One region of the Rhizobium sp. BE258 genome, then DNA from elsewhere that is predicted to be linked to it. Evidence: predicted binding sites of a transcription regulator. Region 1 holds the regulator's gene; each other region holds the start of a gene.
The links. Region 1 encodes PhoB, which activates phosphate uptake and scavenging genes when phosphate is short. Its sites were predicted from a motif close to TGTCATNNANCTGTCAT; they were not measured.
Positions count from the first base shown of each region.

Region 2: a site for PhoB is predicted at 2,517-2,533, ahead of ugpB (sn-glycerol-3-phosphate ABC transporter substrate-binding protein UgpB). Genes of this name have one in related genera too.
Region 3: a site for PhoB is predicted at 3,494-3,510, ahead of phnF (phosphonate metabolism transcriptional regulator PhnF). Genes of this name have one in related genera too.

Region 1 covers NZ_JAVDWL010000002.1:619,822-625,605, forward strand. The annotation lists gene J2X43_RS08305 (Hsp33 family molecular chaperone) at 1-193, opposite strand, end outside; gene argF (ornithine carbamoyltransferase) at 288-1,205, opposite strand; gene J2X43_RS08315 (aspartate aminotransferase family protein) at 1,245-2,444, opposite strand; gene J2X43_RS08320 (GcrA family cell cycle regulator) at 2,871-3,407, shown strand; gene phoB (phosphate regulon transcriptional regulator PhoB) at 3,474-4,157, opposite strand; gene phoU (phosphate signaling complex protein PhoU) at 4,190-4,903, opposite strand; gene pstB (phosphate ABC transporter ATP-binding protein PstB) at 4,950-5,765, opposite strand; gene pstA (phosphate ABC transporter permease PstA) at 5,781-5,784, opposite strand, start outside.
Region 2 covers NZ_JAVDWL010000001.1:433,378-439,161, reverse strand. The annotation lists gene ugpE (sn-glycerol-3-phosphate ABC transporter permease UgpE) at 1-109, opposite strand, end outside; gene ugpA (sn-glycerol-3-phosphate ABC transporter permease UgpA) at 119-1,000, opposite strand; gene ugpB (sn-glycerol-3-phosphate ABC transporter substrate-binding protein UgpB) at 1,065-2,375, opposite strand; gene J2X43_RS02120 (aconitase X catalytic domain-containing protein) at 2,624-3,874, shown strand; gene J2X43_RS02115 (aconitase X swivel domain-containing protein) at 3,871-4,299, shown strand; gene J2X43_RS02110 (hydroxyacid dehydrogenase) at 4,322-5,353, shown strand; gene J2X43_RS02105 (DMT family transporter) at 5,447-5,784, shown strand, end outside.
Region 3 covers NZ_JAVDWL010000002.1:935,548-941,331, forward strand. The annotation lists gene J2X43_RS09935 (ABC transporter ATP-binding protein) at 1-1,195, shown strand, start outside; gene dapB (4-hydroxy-tetrahydrodipicolinate reductase) at 1,214-2,038, shown strand; gene J2X43_RS09945 (2,3-bisphosphoglycerate-dependent phosphoglycerate mutase) at 2,060-2,695, shown strand; gene phnF (phosphonate metabolism transcriptional regulator PhnF) at 2,743-3,480, opposite strand; gene phnG (phosphonate C-P lyase system protein PhnG) at 3,581-4,045, shown strand; gene phnH (phosphonate C-P lyase system protein PhnH) at 4,045-4,653, shown strand; gene J2X43_RS09965 (carbon-phosphorus lyase complex subunit PhnI) at 4,657-5,763, shown strand; gene J2X43_RS09970 (alpha-D-ribose 1-methylphosphonate 5-phosphate C-P-lyase PhnJ) at 5,760-5,784, shown strand, end outside.

The DNA of each region.
Region 1 (5,784 bases):
CCGTCAGGACCACGACTTCGGCCAGAAGCCGGGCGACGGGTGCGGGATAGTGGTGGCGCTCAAGGATGGCGTCGAGCATCGGGCCGAGCTGGACGGCGCGGCCGCGCACATCCAGGCCTTCGACCTGAAAGGGGACGACGTGATCATCGCCCGCGAAGTGAAGCTCGTTGAGAGCGGCGGCTGTGTCTGCCATGGTCTTACTCCTAGTCGTCAGAGCGGCAGACCAAGCTGTCTTCCCGCTCGCGCGGCCACCAGGCCATCAGGCCGGATGTGGCGTCCAATATGGTTCAGATCGCGCCCAGGCACCATGCAAGAATCGACTTCTGCGCATGAAGACGGTTTTCCGCTTCATCGAAGACCACGGATTGCGGGCCATCGATCACATCGTCCGTCACTTCCTCACCACGATGGGCGGGCAGGCAATGCATGAACAATGCATCCTTGCCTGCTTTCGCCATCAAAGCCTGATTGACCTGATAGGGCTGGAAGACGTTGTGACCGCGAGCCCGATGTTCCTGATTCATGGAGACCCAGGTATCGGTTACCACGCAATCGGCGCCTTCGACCGCACGGTCGGCATCATGGCCAAGCATGATTTCGGCGCCCTCATTGCGGGCCCAGTTCAGATAGTGATCCTTCGGCTCAGAACCAAGGGGTACCGCCATGTTCATGCGATAGCCGAAACGGGCAGCCCCTTCGACCAGCGAATGCAGCACATTGTTGCCGTCACCGGTCCAGGCGATCGTCTTGCCCTTGACCGGGCCGCGATGCTCTTCGAAGGTCATGATATCAGCCATGATCTGGCAGGGATGCGTATCGTCCGTCAGCGCGTTGATGACCGGTACCGTCGCGTGTTCGGCAAGCTCCAGCATGCGGTGATGCTCGGTCGTACGGATCATGATCGCATCAACGTAGCGCGACAGAACCTTGGCGGTATCGCCGATCGTCTCGGCGCGGCCGAGCTGCATCTCGGTGCCCGAGAGGAACAGCGTCTCGCCGCCGAGCTGCCGCATGCCGACATCGAAGGAGACGCGCGTCCGTGTGGAAGGCTTTTCGAAGATCATCGCCAGCATCTTGCCGGCCAGCGGCTTGTCGCCCTTGCCTGCTTTGAACGCCTGCTTGCGCAGCATCGCGTCGTCCATGATGACACGCAGATCGGCAGAGCTCATCGCCGAAAGATCGAGGAAGTGTTTGGGGGAAGCCATGTCGTCCTTACCTGTTTGCCCCGGAAGGCATCTATCCGTTCAAGCCGTCTTCTTGGCCTTCGATGCGCGAATGCTTTCGGCGGCCTGCTCAATGCGGGCGAGACCCTCGCGAGCTTCCTCCGCCGTGACGACCAAAGGCGGCAGCAGACGCACAACGTTGTCGCCGGCGGGCACGCCAAGCAGATGCGCATCGCGGATGGCAGCCAGAAGTTCAGTCGAGGGAACGGCGGCCTTGATACCGAGCAGCAAGCCCTCGCCGCGGATATCCTCGATCACGTCGGGATAGCGGTCCTTGAGCGATGCCAGGCCTTGGCGGAAGACCAGAGCGACGTCACGGACATGCTGGAGGAAGCCTTCGGCAAGGACGATGTCGAGCACAGCGCCGCCGACAGCCATGGCGAGCGGGTTGCCGCCATAGGTCGAGCCGTGGGTACCGGCCTTCATGCCGGACGCAGCTTCCGCCGTTGCCAGGCAGGCGCCGAGCGGGAAGCCGCCACCGATGCCCTTGGCGACAGCCATGATATCAGGGGTGACGCCGGACCACTCATAGGCAAAGAACTTGCCGGTACGGCCGACGCCCGTCTGGACCTCGTCGAGAATGAGCAGCAGCTCCTTCTCGTCGCAGAGCGCACGCAGCGCCTTCATGAACTCCGTGGTCACCGGGCGAATGCCACCCTCGCCCTGAACCGGCTCGATCAGAATGCCTGCGGTCGCATCGGTGATTGCGGCGCGCACAGCGTCGATATCGCCAAAGGGCACCTGGTCGAAGCCAGGGGCCTTGGGGCCGAAACCTTCGAGATACTTCTCTTGCCCGCCGGCAGCGATCGTCGCCAGCGTACGTCCGTGGAAGGCGCCTTCGAAGGTGATGATATGGAAACGCTCGGGATGGCCCTTCGAATACTGATAGCGGCGTGCGGTCTTGATCGCGCATTCCAGGGCTTCCGCGCCGGAATTGGTGAAGAACACCTTGTCGGCGAAAGTCGCCTCCGTCAGCCGCCTGGCGAGTTGCTCCTGACCGGGGATTTCATAGATGTTGGACAGGTGCCAGACCTTGTCGGCCTGTGCCTTTAGGGTATCCACGACATGCGGATTGCTGTGGCCGACCGAGGTCACGGCAACGCCGGCACCGAAATCCAGATATCGTTCGCCGCTTTCGGTAATCAGCCACACGCCCTCACCTCGCTCGAACCGCAATGGGGCACGAGAATAGGTATCATATAGCGGCGCGGCTTCAGCCATGGCGCGGTCTCCTGTCAGCGTTACGGGCAACCGGACTCCGGCTAAAAAACCAGGTCCGAAAAATTAAAAATGCCGCCTTTCGGCGGCGACTGGCACTATTTACTTTTCGCACTGCAATGTCAACAAAACTGCGGCTTTCGTGGCTTCTGAGAGACGCTCAAGCAATGTCGCGTTTTATCAACAGCTAATGTTGCAGAAATGACTCTCAGGGGAAGCAAGTTGGGGAAAACCCCGAATTCGATTCATCCGGATTCCTGCGACTCTTGTCACGGAGTCAGCCTCACACTAGGTTAAAACTCAATTACTAGACTGCATGCGGCGGAACTAGTCACCAAAATTAGTCAAGCGTTTCTTGTGCCGGATTCGTCCGGGGCAAACAGTGAGGGATTCTGCCTTCGCAACGCTTAAACGGCGGAGACACAGGGCATGAACTGGACAGACGAGCGGGTCGAGAAACTCAAGAAACTGTGGTCCGAAGGGCTGAGCGCGAGCCAGATCGCTGCCCAGCTTGGCGGCGTCAGCCGTAACGCCGTTATCGGCAAGGTTCACCGTCTGGCGCTGCCGGGCCGTGCGAAGGCCGGCGGCAACGCCACGGCTGCCCGCGCTCCCAAGCGTACGGCGGCAGCACCCCGCGCCCCAACCTACGCATCGCGTCTGGCGACGACCCGTACGGTCACCCGCCAGCAGGGCGCGACGATGCTGAAGGAAGAGATCGAGATCGACGTCATGGAGGAGATGGAATACCGTCCCGCCAAGAACGTGATCGTCCCGATTTCCCGCCGTCTCGGCCTGACGGAGCTCACCGAGCGCACCTGCAAGTGGCCGGTCGGCGATCCCTTGAAGGACGATTTCCACTTCTGCGGCTGCGAAAGCCCGGATTCTTCGCCTTACTGCACCTACCACCAGCGCCTGGCCTACCAGCCGGTCAACGAGCGCCGCAGGGCAGCAGCCCGGGCAAACTGAGCCGGGTAAGCACAAACGAAAAACGGGCCTTACGGCCCGTTTTTTTGTGTCTCAATTCCGAAAGCTTCAAGCTTCCATCGAATATCCAGCGCCGCGAACGGTGCGGATGACATCCTGCATGTTGGAGAAATTCAGCGCCTTGCGCAGACGGCCGACATGGACATCGACGGTGCGCTCGTCGACATAGATGTCGTGACCCCAGACGCCATCCAGAAGCTGCGAGCGCGAGAAGACGCGGCCGGGAGAGGCCATCAGGAATTCCAGCAGGCGAAACTCGGTCGGTCCGAGACGGACTTCGCGGGTCTTGCGATGAACGCGGTGCGTCTCGCGGTCGAGTTCGATATCGCCGCATTTCAGCACGGTCGAGAGAACTTCGGGCTTGGCGCGGCGCAGCATCGCCTTGACGCGTGCGACGAGCTCAGGCGTCGAGAACGGCTTGACGACATAGTCGTCGGCACCGGTCGAGAGGCCGCGAACGCGTTCACTTTCCTCGCCGCGTGCCGTCAGCATGATGATCGGCAGGCGCTCGGTCTCCGGGCGCATGCGCAGCCGGCGGCAAAGCTCGATGCCTGATACGCCAGGCAGCATCCAATCAAGGATAAGAAGGTCCGGCGTCCGCTCCTGAAGGCGGATTTCCGCCTCATCGCCGCGCAGGATGGTGTCGACCTCGAAACCTTCGGCTTCGAGATTGTAACGAAGAAGCACGCTCAGTGCTTCTTCGTCTTCAACGACTGCAACTCTCGGGATCATTCTGCTCTGTCTCCTGAGGCCCGGTCCGGATATTATTCCGTGACCGCGCCGACGGTGTTGGCGGTGTCGTCCTTCGGACGCTCGCCCTCCGGCTGGGCGCCGGTCGCCATGTAGTAGATGGTTTCTGCGATGTTGGTGGCGTGGTCGCCGATGCGCTCGATGTTCTTGGCGCAGAACAGAAGATGCGTGCAGCTGGTGATGTTGCGCGGATCTTCCATCATGTAGGTCAGGAGCTCGCGGAACAGCGAGGTGTACATCGCGTCGATTTCCTCGTCGCGCTCGCGGATCGACTTCGCCTTATCGGCAGCGCGCGTCGTGTAGACGTCAAGCACTTCCTTGAGCTGCACGAGAGCCAGTTCCGAGAGATGCTCCAGGCCGCGGCCAAGCTTACGCGGAACGCCGGTGCTCTGCACGGCGATAACGCGCTTGGCGGTGTTCTTGCCGAGATCGCCGACACGCTCGAGGTCAGCGGCGATGCGGATCGAACCCATGATCTCGCGCAGGTCCGACGCCATCGGCTGGCGGCGGGCGATGGTGACGATCGCCTTGTCGTTGATCTCGCGCTCGGCGTGATCGAGGATCACGTCGTCGGAGATGACCTTCTGCGCCAGTGCGCCGTCGCCATTGACCAGCGCGCGCACAGCGTCGGAGACCATCTGTTCCGCCAGACCGCCCATTTCGGAAATGCGGCGGGTCAGGAACTTCAGATCCTCGTCATATGCAGAAAAGATATGTGTCGATGCCATGGGAAATGTCCTTGAGTGTCTCTATCGGAAGTCGTGACGCCAAAGATCAGCCGAAGCGGCCCATGATGTAGTCCTGGGTGCGCGGATCGTCCGGATTGGTGAACATCTTGTCGGTGTCGTTCTCCTCGACGAGGTTGCCGAGGTGGAACATGGCGGTGCGCTGCGAGACGCGGGCCGCCTGCTGCATGGAGTGCGTCACGATGACGATCGTGTAGCTTTCGCGCAGCTCGTGGATCAGCTCCTCGACCTTTGCGGTTGCGATCGGATCGAGCGCCGAGCAGGGTTCGTCCATGAGGATGACCTCAGGCGAGACCGCGACGGCACGGGCGATGCAGAGACGCTGCTGCTGACCGCCGGAGAGGCCGGTGCCGGATTCATGCACGCGGTCCTTGACCTCGTTCCAGAGGCCGGCGCGCTGCAGGCTGGTCTCGACGATCTGGTCCATGTCGGCCTTCGACTTGGCGAGACCGTGGATGCGCGGGCCGTAGGCGACGTTTTCGTAGATCGTCTTCGGGAACGGGTTCGGCTTCTGAAACACCATGCCGACGCGGGCGCGCAATTCGACGACGTCGATATCCGGATCGTAGATATCATCGCCATCGAGCGTGATCTTGCCGGTGACGCGGCAGTTGTCGATCGTGTCGTTCATACGGTTCAGGCTGCGCAGGAAGGTGGACTTGCCGCAGCCGGACGGGCCGATGAGCGCAGTCACTGTATTTTCGCGGATGTTCAGCTTGACGTCGAAGAGAGCGCGCTTTTCGCCGTAATAGACGGAAACGTCCTGGCCGATCATCTTGTAAGGGATGCTGTTCATCTTCTGGTCCAGAGCCTTCTCAACTGCTGCTTCTGTCAACATGTTCATGGGTTTGTACTCCGTTTAC
Region 2 (5,784 bases), on a different contig from region 1:
TCATCGTCGAGGCGATGAAGGTGTAATAGATCGGGAAGGCGACGATGATGATGCCGATGATCAGCATCAAATGGCCGATGAGGCTGGCGATGGGGCGTTTTTCGATCATTTCAGGCCCTCACGCATAATGCACCCGCTTCTCGACGAAGCGGAGCTGGAAGGCCGTCAGCGCGATGACGATGATCATCAGGATCACCGATTGTGCGGCGGACGAGCCGAGATTGAGGTTCACGAAGCCGTCGTTATAGACCTTGTAGACCAGCGTTTCCGTCGCCTTGGCCGGGCCGCCGCCGGTCACCGAATGGATGATGCCGAAGGTGTCGAAGAAGGCATAGACGGTGTTGACAACGAGCAGGAAGAAGGTGGTCGGCGCCAGCAGCGGGAAGACGATGGTCCAGAAGCGGCGGCTGCCGCGGGCGCCGTCGATGGCGGCGGCCTCGATCAGCGCTTTCGGGATCGCCTGCAGCCCGGCGACGAAGAACAGGAAATTGTAGCTGATCTGCTTCCAGGCGGCTGCGACGATGACCAGCGTCATCGCCTGGTTGCCGTTCAGAAGCGGATCCCACATGAAGCCGTTGCGCCGCAGGATGTAGGCGAAGGTGCCCATGGCAGGATTGAACATGAAGAGCCAGAGCATGCCGGCGACGGCAGGCGCCACGGCGTAGGGCCAGATCAGAAGAGTCCGGTAGAAGGTCTGCCCGCGCACCACCTTGTCGGCCGCCGTCGCCAGGGCCAGCGCCACGACCATCGAGAGCAGCGCCGTCAGCACGCTGAAGACGACGGTGACATAGAGCGAGTTCAGGTAATTCGGATCGGCGAAGACGTCGCGAAAGTTTGCAAGGCCGACAAAGCCGCTCTTCAGCCCGAACGGATCTTCACGCTGCATCGATTGATAGAGCGCCTGGCTTGCCGGCCAGAAGAAGAAAACCACGGTGAGGATGATCTGCGGAGCGACCAGGAAATAGGGAAGGATCTTGTTCGGAAAGACGACGCGCTGCACGGCGATCTCCTTGACATGAAGGGCCGCCCGCAGCCACAAGGGATGCGGGCGGGAACGCCGGTATTTACTGGCCGATCGCCTGCTGGATTGCGGCATTGCCGCGTTCGACGGCCTTGTCGAGCGCTGCCTTGGCATCCTGCTTGCCGGCCAGCATCGCCTCGAACTCCTCATTCATGATGTCACGCACTTGCGGCAGATTGACGAGACGCACACCCTTGGAGTTTTCGGTCGGCGCCTTGCCCATCATCTGCAGGATCGGCGTTTCGCGGCCCGGGTTCTTTTCATAGAAGCCGGACTTCTTGGTGTCCTCATAGGCGGCCATGGTCACCGGCATGTAGCCGGATACCTGATGCAGGCGGGCCTGGATCTTGGTCTGCGACAGGAAGTGGAAGAACTGGGCGATGCCCTTGTATTCTTCGTCGCTCTTGCCGGCGAAGACCCAGAGGCTGGCGCCGCCGGGGATGGTGTTCTGCGGACGTCCTTCGCCTTCATAGTAGGGCAGCTGGCCGATACCGTAGTTCATGCCCGTCTTGATGATGTCGCCGAGACCGCCTGACGATTCCGTCATGATGCCGCATTCACCGGAGGTGAAGAGCTGCTTGGCTTCCGAGGTGCGGCCGCCGTAGCGGAAGGTGCCGTCCTTGGCGAGATCGGCAATCGCCTGGAAATGCTGGACGAAGAGCGGTGAGTTGAAGGCGAGCTTCACGTCGGTGCCTGCAAGGCCGTTCTCGTTGGAGCCGTAGGACACGTTGTTCCATGCGGCGAGGTTCTCGGTCTGGATCCAGGTGAGCCAGGTCGAGGTCAGGCCGCAGGCAGACGCGCCGCTCGACTTGATCTTCTTGGCCGCTTCGAACACTTCGGGCCAGGTCTTCGGCGGGCTTTCCGGGTCGAGACCGGCCTTCTTGAAGGTGTCCTTGTTGTAATAGAGGATCGGCGAAGACGAATTATAGGGGAAGGACAGCATCGTGCCGTCGGGCTTCGAATAATAGGCGGCGATGCCGGGCAGGTATTCCGACTTGTCGAACTTGAAGCCGCCCTTTTCGAGAACCTGGGCTGCCGGCATGATCGCGCCCTCGGCGCCCATCATCACGCCGCTGCCGGCGTCGAAGACCTGCAGGATCGCGGGCGGCTGCTTGGCGCGGAAGGCGGCGATGCCGGCATTCAGCGCTTCCGGATAGGTGCCCTTGAAAACCGGGACGATCTTGTAGTCCTTCTGGCTTTCGTTGAATTCCTTGGAGAGCTGGTTGACCACTTCGTTGTTGGCGCCCGCCATGGCGTGCCACCACTGCAGTTCGGTCACTGCAAAGGCACTCGAAGCGAACGAGAGCGACAAGGTGATGGTTGCCGCGGATGCGGCCATGAAACGAATGGACATGGTTCCTCCCTATGTGTCCTGCCGTGCCGTTTTGAACGGAGCACGGCCTGCCGGCGTAGATCCTCCTCGATCCCACCGGCCGGTTTCGTTACGAAACTTTCCGCATACAAAACGAAAAGAAACGAACTGGCAAATGAAATTGTGAAGGTTTTGTGACATAGTGTTTGTGACAGTTTTGTCGAGTGCGCCTTTGGTCGAATTCGCAAGCCATCTTCTCTCCCGCAAGACGACCTGATAGCGTCGCCGCCATGCATTCCTCTCTTCAGCTTTCCCCTGATGACAAAGCCCTGCTCGACGGCCGCCATGGTGAGGCGGCGGCTTTTGCCATGCGGCTTCTCGTTCGTTTCGCCGAGGCTGTCGGCGCCACAAAACTGGTGGATATTGAGGCTTCCCATATCGACGGCTGTCTCTATCTCGGCGAGGTCAGCCTCGATTTCGTCGAGCGGATGGTGTCCTGGGGCGGCCGTGTTCGCGTGCCGACGACGCTGAATGTCGGTTCGGTCGATCTCATCCATCCCGAACTTTTCCGCGGCGACGAGGCGCTTGGCCGCAACGGTGCGCGGCTGATGAAGGCGCATGAGGAGCTCGGCTGCGTCCCGACCTTCACCTGTGCGCCCTACCAGACGATCTTCCGGCCGCGCTTCGGGGCGCAGATCGCCTGGGCGGAATCGAATGCGATCGTCTTTGCCAATTCGGTGCTCGGCGCCCGCACAAACCGCTATGGCGATTTCATCGATCTCTGTTGCGCGCTGGCGGGACGGGCGCCCTATTATGGACTTCATGTCACCGAAAACCGGCGGGCGACCGTGCTTGTCGATATCGAGGAGTTTGCCGAGGGTGAGCGGGATGCCGGGTCGATCTGTGTCGCTGCCGGTCACGCCATCGGCCGCCGCTGCGGCGATCGCATCCCCGTCATCCGCGGGCTGCCAGAGGAGAGTTCAGAGGACGACCTGAAGGCGCTCGGTGCCGTTGCCGCCTCGGCGGGCGCCGTCGCGCTGTTTCACGCCGTCGGTCTGACGCCGGAGGCGCCGACGCTGGAGGCGGCCTGTGGCGGGGTCGAACCGCAGGAGACGATCCGGCTCAGCCGCAACGATATCCGCGACACCATCCGCAATCTCTCGACCGTGGCGGAAGGGACGCCGCTTGCAGCCGTCAGCATGGGAACGCCGCATTTCTCGATCGGCGAGTTCGAGCGGCTGATGCCGCTGCTCACGGGCGGGAAGGCTGCTGTCGATATCTACATCAACACCAATCGCGAGGTTCTGGCGGAGCTTGAAAATCGCGGCTGGCGCGTGGCGCTGGAAGCTGCGGGTGTGACGCTCGTCATCGATACCTGCACCTATGTCACGGCGATCATCCGCGACATGTCGGGTGCGGTGATGACCAACTCGGGCAAGTGGGCCTATTACGCACCCGGCAATATCGGCGTCGACGTTGCCTTTGGTTCGCTCGCCGAATGCATGGCCTCGGCGCGTTCGGGCAAGGTGGTGCGGCTGTGACGGCATTTTCCGCGACGACACTGATGGAAGGCAAGGCTGCGGCGGCAGCCTTCGTGCTCGCCGAGCCGCTCAGTTTCTGGGGTGGCGTCGATTCGGCGACCGGCAGGATCATTGACCAGTGGCATCCGCAAAGCGGCCAGTCGATCACCGGCGCGATCCTTGTCATGGAGGCAGGCAGGGGATCGAGCTCGGGAAGCTCGGTGCTGGCCGAAGCCATCCGGCTGAAGACAGCCCCTGCGGGGATCATCCTGTTGAAGCGCGATGCGATCGTCGTCACCGGCGCAATGGTTGCGGAGGCACTCTACGGGATCGGCTGTCCGGTGGCGCTTGCAAGGCCGCAGGACTGGCCGCTGATTTCGGCGGCAGCCTATCTGTCGATCGATGCCGGTCAGCGTGGCGCTGAGATAAGGATTGTGCAGCCTTAGGCGGCTGCAGGAGGAGGACATGATGACGAAGACCGAAAAGCCCCTGGCGATCAGCGCGCCTGAACCGCGCACGCTCGATCTGATCTTCAGCGATGAAGCGCGCCGGGTGCTTCGCGACACATACGAGATCGTCGAGGCCGATCCTGACAATATCGCCGGTCTCGGCGACGAGGTGCTCGGCAAGGCGCGCTATGTCATCGGACAGCCACCGCTGTCGGAGGAAACGCTGGCGCGGATGACGTCGCTGCGCTGCGTGCTGAATGTCGAGAGCAATCTCATCAACAACATGCCCTATGACGTGCTCTTCCAGCGCGGCATCCATGTGGTGACGACGGGCCAGGTCTTCGCCGAGCCGGTGGCCGAAATCGGTCTCGGCTTCGCCCTGTCGCTCGCCCGCGGCATCGTCGATGCCGATGTTGCCTTTCGCGACGGCAACGAGCTCTGGGGCGGCGAGGGCAATGCCAGCGCCCGGCTGATCGCCGGATCGGAGATCGGCATCGTCGGCTTCGGCGATCTCGGCAAGGCACTGCGCCGCCTGTTGTCGGGCTTCCGCGCCAAGGTGCGCGTTTTCGATCCCTGGCAGCCGAAGTCGATCATCGAGGAAAACAATGTCGAGGCGGCAAGCCTGGAGGATGTGCTGACGAAGAGCGACTTCGTCTTCGTCGTTGCCGCCGTTACCAGCGAGAACAAGGGCTTTCTCGGAGCCGAGGCCTTCGCCAGCATGCGCAAGGGAGCGGCCTTCATCCTGCTCAGCCGCGCCGATGTCGTCGATTTCGATGCGCTGATGGCCGCTGTTGCCTCAGGCCATATCGTGGCGGCAAGCGATGTCTATCCCGAAGAGCCGCTGCCATCCGATCATCCGGTGCGCAAGCTCAAGGGCTTTATCCGCTCGGCCCACCGCGCCGGAGCGCTCGACAGCGCCTTCAAGAAGATGGGCGACATGGTGCTCGAGGACATGGACCTGATGGACCGCGGCCTGCCGCCGATGCGCTGCAAGCGCGCCGAACGGGAAACGGTTTCACGCATGCGGTCGAAGGGCGTGAAGATCAACTGATCAAATCTTCGCGGAGGGCTATTCCTCGCATTGTCAACGGCGCCCGGTCTTGCTAGGCCGGGGCACCTCAACGCATTCCCATCGCAGGCTTTCATGTTCTCCAGATCGACCGATGAGGCGCCTTCCCCGCTGGTGGGAATTGCCCTTGCCTGCATCGGCTATTCGCTGTTTGCCATCCAGGACGCCGTCGTCAAATGGCTGGTCGCCGACTATGCCGTGCCGCAGATCCTGTTCATCCGCAGCGTGATGATCGTCGGCTTCTCGGCCTTCTTCATCCACCGGAATCGGCATCCGTCGATCCTGAAAAGCCAGCACAGAAGTTCCGTTCTGCTGCGCGCCGTTTTGATGCTGGGCGCCTGGCTTGCCTACTACTCCGCGGCCCGCCATCTCGGGCTCGCCGAAATCACCACGATGTATTTCTCGGCACCCGT
Region 3 (5,784 bases), 320 kb from region 1:
GGATGTCACAAAAGAATCGATCCACCTGAACAGCCGTGCTTTCGGGGCAATGCAGGAATCGATCCAGGGCATTGCGATCGTCAAGGCGTTCACCATGGAACGCGAGCTTGAAAAACGGGTCAATCAGATCATCGGCGTCGCCGAGCAGCGCGCCAACAAGATCGCCCGCCTTTCCGAACGCAATGCGCCGATGACCGAGAGCTTTGCGGGTCTGGCCGTGGCCGGTGTCCTGGCTTACGCCGCTTACCGCTCGATCTATTACAACGTTCCTCCGGGGGCGTTCTTCTCGTTTATCACCGCGTTGCTGCTTGCCTACGATCCGCTGCGCCGCCTCGCCAAGCTTCAGGTGCAGATGGAGCGCGCCGCCGTCAACGCGCGGATGATTTATGAACTGCTCGACATGGAGCCGCGGCAGCGCGATCTGCCGGATGCGAAACCGCTGACGGCGACCGAGGCCCGCATCGAATTCCGCAATGTTTCCTTTGCCTATGGCAACGACCCGGTGCTGAGCGATGTGAGCTTTGTCGCAGAAGGCGGCAAGACCACGGCTCTTGTGGGGCCATCGGGTGCCGGCAAATCGACTATCATCAATCTGATCCCGCGCTTCTACGATCCGAAAAGCGGTGAGATCATCGTCGATGGGCAGGACATCGCCCATGTGACGAAGCAGTCGCTACGCGAGCAGCTCGCCTATGTGTCGCAGCAGCCCTACCTGTTCGAAGGCTCGATCCGCGACAATATCCGTTATGGCCGTCCGGATGCGACGGACGCGGAGATCGAGGAAGCAGCCCGCCTCGCTTATGCCCACGACTTCATCATGGCCCAGCCCGACGGCTACGACACAGCGGTCGGCGAGAATGGCGTGACGCTTTCCGGTGGTCAGCGGCAGCGCCTTTCGATCGCCCGTGCGCTGGTGCGCAATGCGCCGATCCTGCTTCTCGACGAGGCGACTTCAGCGCTCGATACGGAATCGGAAGCTGCCGTGCAGAAGGCGCTCGATGAAGCGATGACCGGACGAACCGTCGTCGTCATCGCACACCGGCTATCGACCGTGGTGCGCGCCGACAAGATCGTCGTCATGCAGCAGGGCCGTGTCGTCGAGGAAGGCAATCACGAGACGCTTGCGAAGCTCGAAGACGGACTTTACGCTCGCCTCAACAATCTCCAGAGGCCGGCGGCCTCGAGTTCCATCTGATACGGGAATACGACTGATATGAGCGACGCTGCTATGAAACTGGTTGTGGTTGGAGCAGCAGGGCGCATGGGCCAGACGCTGATCCGGCTGATCGATTCCATCGACGGCGTGACATTGCATGCGGCGATCGAACGCGCAGGCTCGCCCTTCGTCGGGCGCGACTCGGGAGAGCTCGCCGGACTTGGGCCGAACGGCGTGATCATCGGTGATGATCCGCTTTCCGCCTTCCTGCATGCCGAGGGCGTGCTCGATTTCACCTCGCCGACCGCGAGCGTCGAATTTGCCGGACTGGCGGCGCAGGCGCGCATCGTCCATGTCGTCGGTACGACGGGATGCTCGGATGCCGACGATGCCAAGATCCATGCGGCCGGGCGCCATGCGCGGATCGTCAAATCGGGCAATATGAGCCTCGGCGTCAATCTTCTCAGCGTTTTCATCGAACAGGCAGCGCGGGCACTTTCGCCAGAAGACTGGGATATCGAAGTTCTCGAAATGCACCACAAGCGCAAGGTCGATGCGCCCTCCGGTACCGCGCTGTTGCTCGGGGAAGCCGCTGCAAAGGGCCGCGCAGTCGATCTTAAGACCCAGTCTGTTCGCGTTCGTGACGGCCATACCGGCGCCCGCGAAGCGGGTACGATCGGTTTCGCGACGTTGCGCGGCGGGTCCGTGATCGGCGAACATTCGGTTCTCTTTGCCGGCGAAGGCGAGATCGTCTCGATGTCGCATAGCGCAGCGGACCGTTCGATCTTCGGACGCGGCGCCATCAAGGCGGCGCTCTGGGCGCGCGACAAGAAGCCGGGTTTCTATTCCATGCTCGATGTTCTCGGGCTCTCTTCACAATAATCCCTACGGAGGCAGACTTTTATGAGCGGCACACTCGTTCTCGTTCGGCATGGCCAGAGCGACTGGAACCTGAAGAACCTCTTCACCGGCTGGAAGGATCCCGACCTGACCGAGCTCGGCATTCAGGAAGCCACGACCGGCGGCCAGGCGCTGGCAGACTACGGCATCAAGTTCGACGTCGCCTACACGTCTGCGCTGACCCGCGCGCAGCACACGCTGAAGCTCATCCTCGACAAGGTTGGCCAGCCCGGCCTGCAGACGATCAAGGATCAGGCTCTCAACGAACGTGACTACGGCGATCTTTCCGGCCTCAACAAGGACGATGCCCGGGCCAAGTGGGGCGAGGAGCAGGTCCATATCTGGCGCCGCTCCTACGACGTCCCGCCTCCGGGCGGCGAAAGCCTGCGCGACACGGGCGCCCGCGTCTGGCCTTACTACCTGACGGAAATCCTGCCGCGCGTTCTTCGTGGCGAGAAGGTTCTCGTTGCGGCTCACGGCAACTCGCTGCGTTCGCTGGTCATGGTGCTCGACCACCTGACCCGTGAGCAGGTCCTAGACCTCAATCTCGCGACCGGCGTTCCGATGGTCTACAAGCTGAAGGCCGATTCCACCGTCGCTTCCAAGGAAGTGCTGGGCGACATGTCTGCCGCACACTGAGCCGGATTCACATCGATCAGAAAAGCCGGGCCAAGCGCCCGGCTTTTTTAGTTTTCGATTGTGAACTGTACCCTGTCGGCAGCGAAGCGGGTGATGGAATATTGAACGGGAACGCCGTCGAGATCGGTATTCATCGCCTTGGTGATCAGCAGGATCGCGCCCGGTGTGAGCTCAAGATCGGCGATATCCCCGGCGTCAGCATGCGCGGCGGTGATCTCCGTCGTTGCGCGCACATAGTCCTGCAAGCCAAGCAGCGCGAAGGCCTTGGTGATCGATTCCGTCTTGCGATAGGTTTCGGCGATATCGCCAAAGCGCGCGGCCGGAAACCAGCTCGTCGCCCGTGACACCGGGCGCTTGTCCGCCTCCCTTGTCGTCTCCAGCCTGATGACAGCGTCGCCCGCGCGCATCTTCAGCCAGCGAGCGACCTCCGCATCAGCGGGTTCTGCGGCAGCCGCCAGTAGAAAGCCGCGCGTTTCTCTCGCCTGACCGCTGATACCCGTCGTGAAACGGGTGCGCTTGCTGATCGGGAAGTTCAGCCGTTCCCGACGCTCGATCAGCGTGCCGCGGCCCTGCACGGCGCGGACGATCCCTTCCTGTGCCAGCGCGGCAAGGGCGCTTCGAACCGTATGCCGATTGACGCCGAACTGCTCGGCGAGCATCGTTTCCGGTGGCACCATGCCCGTTTCATCATAGGCACCGCGGGTGATTGCTTCGCGGATTCGATCCGCTATCTGGCGCCATAGCGCCACCCCCGTCTGCCTTTGCACCTGCTTCAGCCCAGCCATTTCACCCCTGCCGTGTCACACGCTTGTCACGTCCCCGATTTAAGCGTAACCATATCTTGTATGGTTGTCTATATCAATAGACATTTCGAAGGATGTGGCGATGAGAGCAGCAGAGAAAATCGAGGCAGCCGACAGCAGGAAAAGAGTGGTCGATCTCCTCGCCCGCTCCGACCTTGCCGAATTGAATGACGCCTGGGAGGCGCTTGCGGACAAACCGGAAGTGCAGGCTGTGCGCGGCCCTGAAACCGGGCTGGTGATGGTTCGCGGCCGTATTGGCGGCGGCGGCTCGCCCTTCAATCTCGGCGAAGTGACGGTCACCCGTGCAACGATCCGGCTGGAAAGCGGGACCGTCGGCCACGGCCAGTCGCTCGGCACCGATCGGAAGAAGGCACGGCTTGCCGCTATCTTCGATGCTCTCTGGCAGGAAGAGGCAAGCAGGGCTTTCGTCGAGGAAAAGCTGCTTCAGCCGATCGCCCGGCACATTGCCGCCGCGGCGCAGCAGAAGGCCGACGAGACGGCCGCGACCCGCGTCGATTTCTTCACCATGGTGCGGGGAGAAGACTGATGGAACTCAAAAGCGATACTTTGACCGGCGGCTTTGCCGAGCCGGTTTTCCAGGCCCAGAGCGTCTTCAAGGCGATGATGGATGCCATGGCCCGCCCCGGCTCTATCCAGACGCTGGCGCCCGATGCTGCTCCGCCGGCCCCTCTTGGCGTAGCGGCCGGTGCAATCGCACTGACGCTCTGCGATCACGACACGCCCGTCTGGCTTTCGCCTGCGCTCAACAAATCTGCGGTGCCGGGCTGGCTGAGCTTTCATACCGGTGCGACCGTCACGACCGAGAAGGCCGAAGCGCGCTTCGCCTTCGTCGACAGCGGCATGGCAGTTTCGTCTTTCGGACTCTTTGCGCCGGGCACGCAGGAATACCCCGACCGCTCGACGACTGTTGTTATCGAGATCGCTTCGCTCGAAGGCGGCAAGACGCTGGCGCTGATGGGACCGGGGATCAAGACCGTGACGGAAATCGCGCCGGCGGGGCTGCCGGAGACATTCATCCGCCTCTGGAACGAGAACCGCACCCTCTTCCCGAGGGGCATCGACATCGTTCTGACGGCGGGCAGCAGTTTCCTCTGCCTGCCGCGCACCACCAAAATTACCGCAACGGAGATGTGAGCAATGTATGTTGCAGTCAAAGGTGGCGAAGCCGCCATCGCCAATGCTCACCGCCTGCTCGCCGACCGCCGCCGCGGCGACCGCTCGCTTCCGGCCATCGGCATCGAGCAGATTGTTGCCCAGCTGGCCCTCGCGGTCGATCGCGTCATGGCCGAAGCCTCGCTCTATGACCGGACGCTAGCGGCACTCGCTGTGCGCCAGTCGCGCGGTGACATGATCGAAGCGATCTTCCTGCTCCGCGCCTACCGTACGACACTGCCGCGCTTTGGTTATTCACAGCCGCTCGACACCAGCCGCATGACCATCGAGCGCCGTATCTCGGCAACCTACAAGGACCTGCCGGGCGGCCAGCTGCTCGGCCCGACCTTCGACTACACGCACCGTCTGCTCGACCCATCGCTTTTGACCGACGAAGCCGTCGAAGAGCCGGCTCAGCGTCAGGCCGAAACCGGCCGTGTCATCCGCGTTTCCGAGATCCTCGGCCAGGAAGGTCTGATCGAGGGTGATGGGGACATGCCCGAGGATCACGAGATCGGCGACCTGACGCGCGAGCCGATGGAATTCCCGATGAGCCGGGATCTGCGGCTGCAGGCACTGGCCCGGGGCGATGAAGGCTTCCTCTTGGCGCTCGGCTACTCGACACAGCGCGGTTACGGTCGCAACCACCCCTTCACTGGTGAAATCCGCATCGGCGAGGTGGAAGTCGAATTCGATGTTCCCGAACTCGGCTTTGCCGTCTCGCTCGGCACGATCCAGGTAACCGAGTGCCAGATGGTCAATCAGTTCAAGGGCTCTGCCAAGGCGCCGCCGCAGTTTACCCGCGGCTACGGTCTGGTCTTCGGCCAGAGCGAGCGCAAGGCGATGTCGATGTCGCTGGTCGATCGTGCGCTGCGCGCCGGTGAACTCGGCGAGGACGTGACGGCACCGGCACAGGACGAAGAATTCGTCATCTCGCATGCCGATAACGTTCAATCGACCGGCTTCGTCGAGCATCTGAAACTGCCACATTACGTCGACTTCCAGGCCGAACTCGATCTCGTGCGCCGCATGCGCCGCGACTTCGAGGCAAGCCGCCGCAACGGCGAAGCAATGAAGGAAGCAGCCGAATGACCGATCTTGCCACCTACAACT